2 regions of the Microbispora sp. KK1-11 genome follow, and region 1 is predicted to be linked to the other one. Evidence: riboswitches for the same ligand, from Rfam matches in the RefSeq annotation. Region 1 holds a riboswitch; the other holds the start of a gene.

Region 1 (5,359 bases):
GGGTGACCGCGCGCACCTCCTGCTTGGTCAGCTGCCCGTCCGACTCGTACGCGTCGTCCGGAAGCCCGCAAGCCCACCCCAGTGGCGCGGCGTCGGGGACGTCGGCACAGGTCACCGCCACGATGTTCAGGGCCGGCATCGGCTCGGCGCCCGGCCAGCCGGCGGCCGTGCCGTCGTGGCGCGATTCGGTCGTCGCGCCAAGATCGCCGAGGACGGTGACGCGGCTCGCCCCGTACCCCCGCTCGGTCAGCAAGGCGGCGACCCGCGCGGGCGTGCCGGCGTCCGCGCTGAGGACGAGGACGCGACGACCCGGCGCGAGCGCGGCGGTCAGCGCGGCGAGCGGACGCCCGACCAGGCTGACGGTCTCGACGCCCTCGGCGGGCCAGCCGAGCCGCGCGCAGGCCAGCGTCACCGACGACACGTGCGGCACCACGCGCAGCCGCTCGGGTCCGAGCAGCCGGGCGAGCGTCGCGCCGACCCCGAAGAACATGGGATCGCCGCTCGCCAGCACCACGACCGCGCGTTCCGCATGCGCGTCGAGCAGCCCCGGCAACCCCGCGACCAGCGGCGACGGGTACGGCACCCGCTCGGGGGCCACCGACGCGGGCAGCAGCGCGAGCTGCCTGTCCGACCCGACCACGACGTCCGCGGCGATCAGCTCGGCGCGTGCCGTGTCGGTGAGACCGGGCCAGCCGTCCGCGCCGATCCCGACGACCGACACCGGTCTCATCGAGCGGGCTTCCTGAGCAGGTAGGTGTCCATGACCCAGCCGTGCGCCTCGCGCGCCTCCGCCCTGAGCCGCCGGATCTCGCCCGCGACCTCGCGAACCGGCCCGGCGAGGAGGATCTCGTCCTCGGTCCCGACGTACGCGCCCCAGTAGACGTCCGCGTCGGCGGCCTCCGGCAGGTCGGCGAACGCGCATCCCGCGTCGAGCATCACCACGATGTCGTCGGCGGCCTCGACGTCGGCGGGCAGGCGGCGGCCGGTCGTGATGTGCAGCGGCCTGGCCACCCTGGTCAGGCTGACGCGGTGCCGCGCGGCCAGCGCCGACACGCTGCTGATCCCCGGGATCACCTCGTAGTCGAACGGCTCCCCGCCCCTGGCCAGGACATCCTCGACGATGGCGATCGTGCTGTCGTACAGGGCGGGGTCGCCCCAGACGAGGAACGCGCCGACGCCGTCCTCGGGCACCTCGTCGGCGATGAGCCGCGCGTAGACGTCGGCCCGGCGGGCCCGCCAGTCGGCCACCGCCTCCACGTAGGCGCCGCTCGTCCGGTCACGTTCCGGGTCGCGCGCCTCCACCATCCGGTACGGCTCCCGCGCGTGGGCCGCGATCAGCTCGCGCCGCAGCCGCACCAGGCCGTCCTTCTCGGCGCCCTTGTCGAGCAGGAAGAACACGTCCGCCGACGCGATCGCCGCGGCGGCCTGGAAGGTGAGGTGGGCTGGGTCCCCGGCGCCGATGCCGATGATGAGGACGCGCTTCATAGGTCACGAGTATGGACCACGGCTTGACGTACTTATGCAGACGGTGCACGCTCTAGAGGACAAATGCAGACAGAGGCGACGGTGCGCAGGAACCTGGTGCGAATCCAGGACGGTCCCGCCACTGTGACCGGGGAGTGTCCCCGCTGATGACCACGGCCGAGACGGCTGGAAGGTCGGGCGACACGATGACCCGGGAGTCAGGACACTGACCCGTTGTCCTCCATCACCGGGGCGAGCGACCCCGTGAGGAGAAATTCACATGGCTCAGCCGGCCATTCCCGTATCCCGGCCCCTGCCGGTCACCATCCCCGTACGCGAGATCCTGCCTTGGGCGATCTTCGCAGCCGTGGTCGGGCTCATCCTGGTCTACTTCGTCGGCGCGGAGCAGGGCGCCACCCACCTCATCAGCGGGCACACCGTGCACGAGTTCGTGCACGACGGCCGCCACCTGCTCGGCTTCCCCTGCCACTGAGGCCCGCCCGATGCCCACCATGCGCTCCCTGCTGGTGCGCGGCATGCTCGTCGGCCTTGTGGCGGCGCTGCTCGCGTACGTCGTGGCCTGGTTCGCCGGTGAACCCCAGGTCGCCGCGGCCGTCTCCATCGAGGAGACCAAGGCCGTCGCGGCCGGGGAGGCGGCCGAGCCCGAACTCGTCAGCCGGACCGTCCAGGAGACCATCGGCCTGCTGACCGCCCTGCTCGTCTACGGCGCCGCGCTTGGCGGCTTCTTCTCCATCGCGTACGCCTTCGCCCACGGCCGCCTCGGCGCCCTCGGCGCCCGCGCCACGGCCCTCGTCGTCGCGTCCGCCGGATTCGTCGCCGTGTACGTGACCCCCATCCTGAAGTACCCGCCCAATCCTCCGGCCGTCGGCAACCCCGACACCATCGGCCGCCGGACCGCGCTGTACTTCACGATGATCCTTATCGCGCTGCTGGCCGCCGCGGTCGCGACGTACGCGGGCCGCGCCCTGTCGCCCCGGTTGGGCGGCTGGAACGCGACCCTCGCGGGCATCGTCGTCTACGCCGTCCTCGTAGGCGTCTCGTACGCCCTACTGCCCCGGGTCAACGAGGTCTCCGGCGACTTCCCCGCCGACACCCTCTGGTGGTTCAGGGTGTCGTCGTTCGGCGTCCAGTTCGTCCTGTGGGCCGCCATCGGACTGCTGTTCGGCGGCCTCACCGAGCGTTCCCTGCGCCAGGGCGTCCGCGCCGAGGCGCGACTGCTCACCAACTAGCGGAGGGCCTCCAGGAGAGAGGTGAGGGCCGGTCCGAGCGGGGCGTCGAAGGTCATCAGCGCCTCGCCGTCGCCCCGGGTCGGGCCCTGGTTGATGATCGCGACGGGGATCGAGCGGGCGGCGGCGCGCCGGACGAACCGGTATCCGGACATGACGGTCAGCGAGGATCCCAGGACAAGCAGCAGACCGGCCCGCTCGGTCAGCGTGTAGCACTCCTCGACCCGAGACGGCGGCACGTTCTCGCCGAAGAACACCACATCGGGCTTGAGCACGCCGCCGCAGCCCTCGCAGTCCACCGTGCGGAACGTCTCGATCTCGTCCACGGCCAGGACGGCGTCGCCGTCCGGGTTGATCACCTCCGAGCGGGCCCGCCAGCCGGAGTTGGCCGCGCGCAGGCGCCGGTCCAGCGCGTGCCGCGAGGTGCGGTGGCCGCAGGCCAGGCAGCGCACCCGATGCAGGCTGCCGTGCAGCTCGACGACCTCGTGCGCGCCCGCCGCCTGATGCAGGCCGTCCACGTTCTGCGTGATGATCCCCGCGACCAGGCCGCGGCGCTGCAGTTCTGCGACCGCGCGGTGCCCGGCATTCGGCGCGGCGTCCACGATGTGACGCCACCCCAGGTGGCTGCGCGCCCAGTAGCGCCTGCGAGCGGCGGCGCTGCTCACGAACGTCTGGTAGGTCATCGGCTCGGCCCTGCGCCTGCGGCCGGTCTCCCCTCGATAGTCGGGGATCCCGGACTCGGTCGACAGGCCGGCCCCGCTGAGGACCACCACCTCGCCGTCGGCCACGAGATCGGCCAGCATGCCCCACCGCTCGGCAATCCCCGCGTCGCGCACCACAGTCACGCATCCATGGTGCCCGAAGCATCACACATGTCAGCCCCGCCCCTCCCCCAGTCGTACGTCGAAGATGACCTCGACCTCGTCACGCAGCTTGAGCGCCCCGAAGAACGCGGAGTAGGGGCGGATGCCCCATTCGGACTGCACGACGGTCGCCCGGCCGCGGGCCCGCCCGTCCGCGAGCGCGCCGTCCACCGTGACCGGCCGCGTGACGCCCGCGATCGTCAGGTCGCCCTCGACGCGGAACGCCTCAGGATCGCCCTCGACCCGGGTCGACCGGAACGTGACCAGAGGGTGCTGATCCGCCTTGAGGACCTTGTCACGCATGTTCTTCTCGATATCGACCCGGTCGGAGTCGGTGAGCGGCTTGACCCCGCCCGTGCCTTCCCGGACCCGCATCGAGGCCACCTCGGCCTCCACCGTCACCCGGCAGCCCGCCGGGTCGTCCGGCGTCACCACCGCCTCGCCCCGCCACCGGGTGACCTCGATCGTCAGATCGTGCCCGGCCTTGGCGCCCAGCCCGGCGCGGCCGGTGAGGACCAGGAGCCGGCCGGACCTCGGCCCCAACGCGTACGTGCCCGCCTCGACGTCCATTTCGTGGGCATTCCCGCGGAACGGGCCGGAGATGTCGGCACCGGATGACATGGTGGTGATCCAATCGTCCGAAGGAGACGGATCATGAGTGAGCCCGAGACATTCACCGAGACATTCACCGAGACATTCACCGTGCGGCCCGTCGGCGTCGTGCGGTCCGTGCTGACCGATCGCACCGAGGCGCCACGACAGGGGCCCGAGGGCGCGCCGGACGCCTGGCTGGAGGTCGATCCGGCCGTCGCGGAGGCCCTCGACGGGGTGACGGCGGGCGACGAGGTGCTCGTCCTCACCTGGTTCCACGAGGCCGATCGCGAAACCCTGCGGGTCCACCCCCGCGGGGAGACGAGCAACCCGCTGACCGGCGTGTTCGCCACGCGTTCCCCGGACCGCCCCAACCCGATCGGCCTGCACCGGGTCACGGTCCTGGAGGCCGACCCGGCCCGGGGCCTGCGTGTGCACCCGTTGGAAGCCATCGACGGCACTCCTGTCATCGACATCAAACCTGTGCTGGACGCCGCTGAGCGGTGACAACCTACCGACCTCCTTTACGTCGTAGATTTCGTTGACATCCGAGCCCGCCGGTCACGGGAGTCCCCCTAGATCCGCAGTCGGCTGGTGTGGGGCGGCTGGTAGGTGAAGGTCCAGCGGTCGGTGCCGGTTTTGTGGCGGGTGTAGCGGTCGGGGTGCTGGTAGCGGTCGCGGTTGTGGAATTGGCAGGCGGGTCCGAGCAGTTTCAGGTTCGTGAGGCCGCCGGTGCTCCAGTTGTCGGCGTGGTCGATCTGGCACATGGTGGCGGGTAGTGGGCAGCCGTCGATCCAGCAGGTGGCGTAGCGGGTGTAGATGGCTCGTCGTTGGGCGGGGGTGGCCAGGCGGACCTTGCGGCCCATGTCGAGCACCTGCCCCTCGGCGTCCATGACCAGCCGTACCAGGGTGCTGGTGCGGGCAAGGCGGTGCACGCTGGAGACCGGCAGCATCTGCCCGGTCGCCAGCAACAACCCCGGCGCTGTCCCCAGCGCCGCTCCCGGTGACGCTTCCTGCGCCGTCCCGAGCGGCGTCTCCGGCGCTGTTCCCGGTGGCCTCCCCGGCGGTGTCCCCGGCTCCGATCCCGGCACGTCCGGCTCCGGCCCCGGCACTGTTCCCTGCATGCCCGGTGCCGTTCCCGGCGTCTCGGGTGTCCCCGTCGCGCATGAGCATCGTGCCTCGCCGCCGCACCCG
Region 2 (5,359 bases), on a different contig from region 1:
GCGACTGGTCGACGTACGGCTGCCGCGCGGCGGCCAGGTCGATGAGCGCCTTCTGCGGCAGCTCCCAGGCGGTGCGGTAGAGCGTCTTGAGCTCGTCCGGGATGGCGGCGATGTCCTGGATCGAGCCGTCGTTCAGCTTGATCGCGTCGCGCATCGGCCTGGTCCACAGGCCGAGAGCCTGCAGGTCCCGCACGAGATACCGGTTGACCTGCAGGAACTCCCCCGACAGCGTCTCGCGCTTGAAGACGTTGGACACCTGCGGCTCGACGCACTCGTAGCAGCCCGCGATCGAGGCGATCGTGGCCGTCGGCGCGATCGCGACGAGCAGGGAGTTGCGCAGCCCCGTCCGCGCGATCCTCGCCCGCAGCGCGGCCCACTCCTCGGGATGCGCCGGGGCGCACGGGAAGTGGTCGAGGTGCAGGACGCCGTCCGCCGCCCGGGTCTCCTCGTAGGCGGGGTGGCGCCCCCGTTCTGCGGCCAGGTCGGCCGAGGTGCCGTACGCCGCGAGCGCGATCTCCTCGGCGATGCGGGTCGACAGCGCCAGCGCCTCCGGCGAGTCGAACGGCAGGCGCAGCGCGAAGAACACGTCGGCGAGCCCCATGACGCCGAGCCCCACGGGCCGCCACTTCCGGTTGGCCGCCTCCGCCTCGGGCGTCGGGTAGAAACCGAGGTCGATCGTCCGGTCCAGGAACCGTACGGCGGTGCGGACCGTGGCGCGCAGCCTGCCGAAGTCGACGGCGTCGCCCTCGGGGGTCAGGTGCGCGGCGAGGTTGACCGAGCCGAGGTTGCACACGGCGGTCTCGCCGTCGCCGGTGACCTCCAGGATCTCGGTGCACAGGTTGGACAGGTGGATGACGTTGCCGGGCCGCGCGGTCTGGTTGGAGGCCCGGTTGGCGGCGTCCTTGAACGTCATCCAGCCGTTGCCGGTCTGGGCGAGGGTGCGCATCATCCGGGCGTACAGGGCGCGGGCCGGCACCTGCCGGACATACCGCCCGGCGGCCTCCAGCTCGCGGTAGCGGGCGTCGAACGCCTCGCCCCACAGGTCGGTCAGCTCGGGGGCCTCCTTGGGGTCGAACAGCGACCACGTGCCGTCCGCCTCCACCCGGCGCATGAACTCGTCGGGCACCCAGTTGGCCAGGTTGAGGTTGTGCGTGCGGCGCGACTCCTCGCCCGTGTTGTCGCGAAGCTCCAGGAACTCCTCGATGTCGGCGTGCCAGGTCTCCAGGTAGACGCAGGCGGCGCCCTTGCGCCTGCCGCCCTGGTTGACGGCCGCCACCGACGCGTCGAGCGTGCGCAGCCAGGGGACGATGCCGTTGGACAGGCCGTTGGTGCCCCGGATCAGCGAGCCGCGCGAGCGCACCCGCGTCCAGGCGATGCCGATGCCGCCGGAGTACTTCGACAGCCGCGCCACCTGGCCGTACCGCTCGTAGATGCTCTCCAGCTCGTCGCGGGGCGAGTCGAGCAGGAAGCACGACGACAGCTGCGGCCGCCGCGCGCCCGAATTGAACAGCGTCGGCGAGCTGGGCAGGTAGGCCAGCGCGGACATCAGGCCGTACAGCTCGGCCGCCTCGGCCACCGTGGCCGACAGGCCGCAGGCGACGCGCAGCAGGAAGTGCTGCGGGCGTTCGAGCACGCGCCGGGTGACCGGGTGGCGCAGCAGGTAGCGGTCGTAGACCGTGCGCAGCCCGAAGTACTCGAACCGGTCGTCGGCCGCCGGGTCGACCAGCGCGTCGAGCGCCTCGGCCTCGCGGGCCACGAACGCGGCGACGGGGTCGCCCAGCAGCCCGGCGGCGTGGGCGGCGGCGACCGACTCCGAGAAGGTGCGCACCCCCTCGGCCGCCGCCTCCTCCGTGATCAGCCCGCTCAGCAGCCGGGCCGCACGGCGCGAGTTCTCCGGGTCGGCGATGACCCCGGCCGCCGCCTCCTCGATCGCCTGCAGGACGCCCGCCGCGTCCCACGCGCCGTCCGCGCGGGCCTGGGCCTGCCGTACGGCTCCGACGGCGGGGACGGGGCCGCGCGGGACGCCGGGTCCGGAATCTCCCGCCGAAGCCCGCGGCCCGCCGCGCTCCCCTGACGCGGGGTCCGCGGACGCGGAGGCCGGGTCGGTGATGGTCATCAGATGCCCTCTCCTCGTCGTTCCGAGTCCCGGCCGGACCGGAGGGAGGCATGCCGCGGCGCACGCGCACGGGAGGGAACCGTGCCGTGACGATGCGGCGAGCCCGCCCTCGGGGCCCGGCGCGGGGCGCGCGCCCATGCGCGCGCGTCACTGGCAGGTCTTCGGACTCGCGGGCGTCCGGACGGGCTCGCGCCCGCCGGTCCTACTGGCCGTCGCTTCCCAGGCGCGCTCGCGCCCAGTGCTGACGAACACAGTGCTCAAGGCATTGTGCTCACGGCACAGTGCTCGAAGGCACGGTGCCGTGTGACGGCGGTCGTTCCCGCTCACCGCTGCGGGGCAGCCCCGGATTCGCACCGGGTTCCCTCTTGCCTCACCTGGGGTGAACCAGCAACGCGATGGATCCTACATCTTGTGGCCCTTCCCGCAAGTACCCCTACAAGTTGTGTTTTTCAGCGGAGTCCGAGATCATTGAGGAGCAGGGCCGTACGGCGCGCCTCGCCGACGAGCCATTGGCTGAAGTCGTCGCCGTCGAGCCACATCGGCGTCCAGTCGTTGCGGTCGCACAGGCTCCGCCAGCCCGGAGTGTCGGTGACGGCCCGGCACAGGTCGAGCAGGGCGTCCCGCTCGGGCGTGCCGCGCGGGGCGATCAGCCCCGTCCAGTCGGCGTACACGACCCGTACGCCCGACTCCGACAGCGTCGGCGCGTCCACCCCGGACAGGCGCTCGGCGGAGGAGACCGCGAGCGGCCGCAGCCGTCCGGCGCGCACGTGAGGGGCGACCTCGCGCCTGCTGCCGAACCCGAGCGCGAGCCGCCCGTCGAGGACCGCGGCGACGGCCTGCGCCCTGCTGTCGAACGCGACGTAGTCGAGCAGGCGGGGGTCGGCCCCCAGGCCCTGCGCGGTCATGCCGAGCAGCAGGTGCTCCGGGCCGCGGTCGGCGCCGCCCGCGACCCTGGGCCCTCCGGGGTCGCGCAGCAGCGCGGCGGCGAACTGCTCGAACGTGCGATAACCCGAGTCGGGCGAGGCGACCAGCACCTCCCACTGCCCCGTCAGCCGGGCGAGCGGGACGGCCCTGGCGACCAGGAGCGGGTCGCGGGCCAGCGCGCAGGCGGCGAGCAGCCCGGGATCGGCGATCACCAGGTCGGTACGCGGCCCGCCCTGCCGGGCGAGCGCCGTCCCGCCGTCGCCGGCCTCCCGCGTGATGCGTACGGCCCGGGCCCAGCCACGCCCCTCGACGAGCGACTTGAACCCGGCGGCGACGCCGTCTCCGCATCCCCCGGGCGGGCTCGGGACGGCCAGGGAGAGCTCCCTGCGGTGCGGCGGCGCCTGGACGCCGCACGCGCCCGCGAGGGCCAGGACCCCCAGCGCGAGGACCGTACGGCGTCGCATGTCGGCACCCTCCTGCCGGAAGAGTCCCTTACACGCACAGACTATGACTAACTACACCATGTCACCACATAACGGACGTTACGGCTGCGGTGATCGATGAGGGTCGACGTGCCCGGTGGGAGGCGCCTCCGGCCGGCCCACCCTGGATTCCCCTGTCAGGGGCGACGCCGGATACAAAGGCAGTCATGGAGGACCTCGTCGAGCACCGTTACGGCCGGGACGACATGCGGCTGGTGAAAGCGTCCTTCCGTACGCATCGCTTCGTTCCGCACGCGCACAGCGAGTACGCCATCGCGGCGATCGAGCGCGGAGTGGAGGCCGTCCGCTACCGCGGCGCCACCGAGCACGCGCACGCAGGCAGCCTGCTCCTTCTCGACGCCGACACCATCCACGCCGGCCGCCCCGGCATCGCCGAGGGCTGGGACTACCGGGTCTTCTACCTCCCACCGGCGCTGCTGGCGGAACTCGCCGGGCACCGGCCCACCTTTCCCTCACCGACTCCGCACGACCCGCATCTGGCCGCCCGCCTGATCCGGCTGCACCGCCGTCAGGACCAGAACTCCCTGGCCGCGCAGGAAGACTTCGGAGCGCTGTGCACGGAGATCCTCGCCCGCTACACACGCCGCGGGATCACTGCGACGCCGCCGGCGCCCGTTTCGAAGGTGCAGCGGCACCTGGCCGCAGACCTTCGGCGCACCCCGGCCCTGGAGGAGCTCGCGGGTGTGGCGGGCCTGCCCCGATTCCAGCTGCTGCGCGCCTTCCGCCGCGAGACCGGCGTCACTCCGCACGGCTACCTGCTCCAGCTACGCCTGCGCTGTGCCCAGCAGCTCCTGACCGCCGGGCACACCGTCGCGCGCGCCGCCGCCGAGAGCGGCTTCTACGACCAGGCACATCTGCACCGCCACTTCCGCCGCACGTTCGCGGCCACCCCGGGCCGGTTCGCGCGCAACGACGTACAAGACCGGTACGGCTCGCCCGCCTAACGTGGCCGGCGTGGACGAATACACCAGCCCCGAGTTCTCCCGCAGCGCTCTGCTCGCCATCGACCTGCAACGCGACTTCGTCGCCGACGTCGCCGGCACCACCGAGGTGCTGCCCGCGGTCCGGCGCCTGACGCACGCGTTTCGCCAAGCGGGACGGCCCATCGTGCATATCGTGCGTCTGTACCTGTCCGACGGCAGCAACGCCGACCTGTGCCGGCGAACGCTGCGAGGCAAGGTCAACCCGCACTCGCCGGGCTCCCAGCTCGCCGGCGAGCCGGCGCCCGGAAGCGAGCTCGACCCGGACCTGCTCCTGGCGGGACACGCGCAGGAGATCGGCTCGGACGAGCACATCCTGTACAAGCCCCGCTGGAGCGCCTTCTTCCGCACCCGGCTGCTGGAACACCTGGCCGAACGCGCGGTGAGCACGGTGGTCGTCGCCGGCTGCAACTACCCGAACTGCCCGCGTTCCACGCTCGTCGACGCGACCGAACGCGACCTGCGCACCGTCGCCGTTCGCGACGCACTCTCCGGCTGGACCACCGACGCGGACCGCGAGATGACCGGTATGGGCATCGCCTGCCTGGACACGAGCGAGGTCGTCGCCGCCATCCGGTCGCGCGTGATTTCCCCGGTCTGACCACCGGCGTCGCCCGGACGGCCCTGCACGGACCCGGACCGCAACGCCGTACGGCCCGCACCGGGCGGGCGGGCCGTACGGGAGACACGGGTCCTACTCGACCGTCACGCTCTTGGCGAGGTTGCGCGGGCGGTCGACGTCGCGGTCCAGGGCGACGGCGGCGTAGTAGGCGAACAGCTGCAGCGGGATCGTCAGCAGGATGGGGTCGAGCTCGACCTCGTTCTTGGGCACCACG

The links. A riboswitch is a leader RNA that binds a small molecule or an ion and turns the genes downstream of it on or off. The one in region 1 is predicted to bind cobalamin.
Region 2: another riboswitch for cobalamin. It lies ahead of FLW16_RS34870 (ribonucleoside-diphosphate reductase subunit alpha); the one in region 1 lies ahead of FLW16_RS09205 (CbtB domain-containing protein).

Annotation. Positions count from the first base shown of each region.
Region 1 covers NZ_VIRJ01000005.1:847-6,205, reverse strand. The annotation lists gene cbiE (precorrin-6y C5,15-methyltransferase (decarboxylating) subunit CbiE) at 1-730, opposite strand, end outside; gene cobF (precorrin-6A synthase (deacetylating)) at 727-1,485, opposite strand; cobalamin riboswitch at 1,510-1,714, shown strand; gene FLW16_RS09205 (CbtB domain-containing protein) at 1,745-1,957, shown strand; gene FLW16_RS09200 (CbtA family protein) at 1,968-2,714, shown strand; gene FLW16_RS09195 (NAD-dependent protein deacetylase) at 2,711-3,514, opposite strand; gene FLW16_RS09190 (YceI family protein) at 3,587-4,195, opposite strand; gene tsaA (tRNA (N6-threonylcarbamoyladenosine(37)-N6)-methyltransferase TrmO) at 4,229-4,672, shown strand; partial or broken gene FLW16_RS09180 (DUF222 domain-containing protein) at 4,741-5,359, opposite strand, start outside.
Region 2 covers NZ_VIRJ01000033.1:38,939-44,297, reverse strand. The annotation lists gene FLW16_RS34870 (ribonucleoside-diphosphate reductase subunit alpha) at 1-2,116, opposite strand, end outside; cobalamin riboswitch at 2,251-2,520, opposite strand; gene FLW16_RS34865 (tripartite tricarboxylate transporter substrate binding protein) at 2,566-3,504, opposite strand; gene FLW16_RS34860 (AraC family transcriptional regulator) at 3,690-4,487, shown strand; gene FLW16_RS34855 (cysteine hydrolase family protein) at 4,498-5,124, shown strand; gene glmS (glutamine--fructose-6-phosphate transaminase (isomerizing)) at 5,218-5,359, opposite strand, start outside.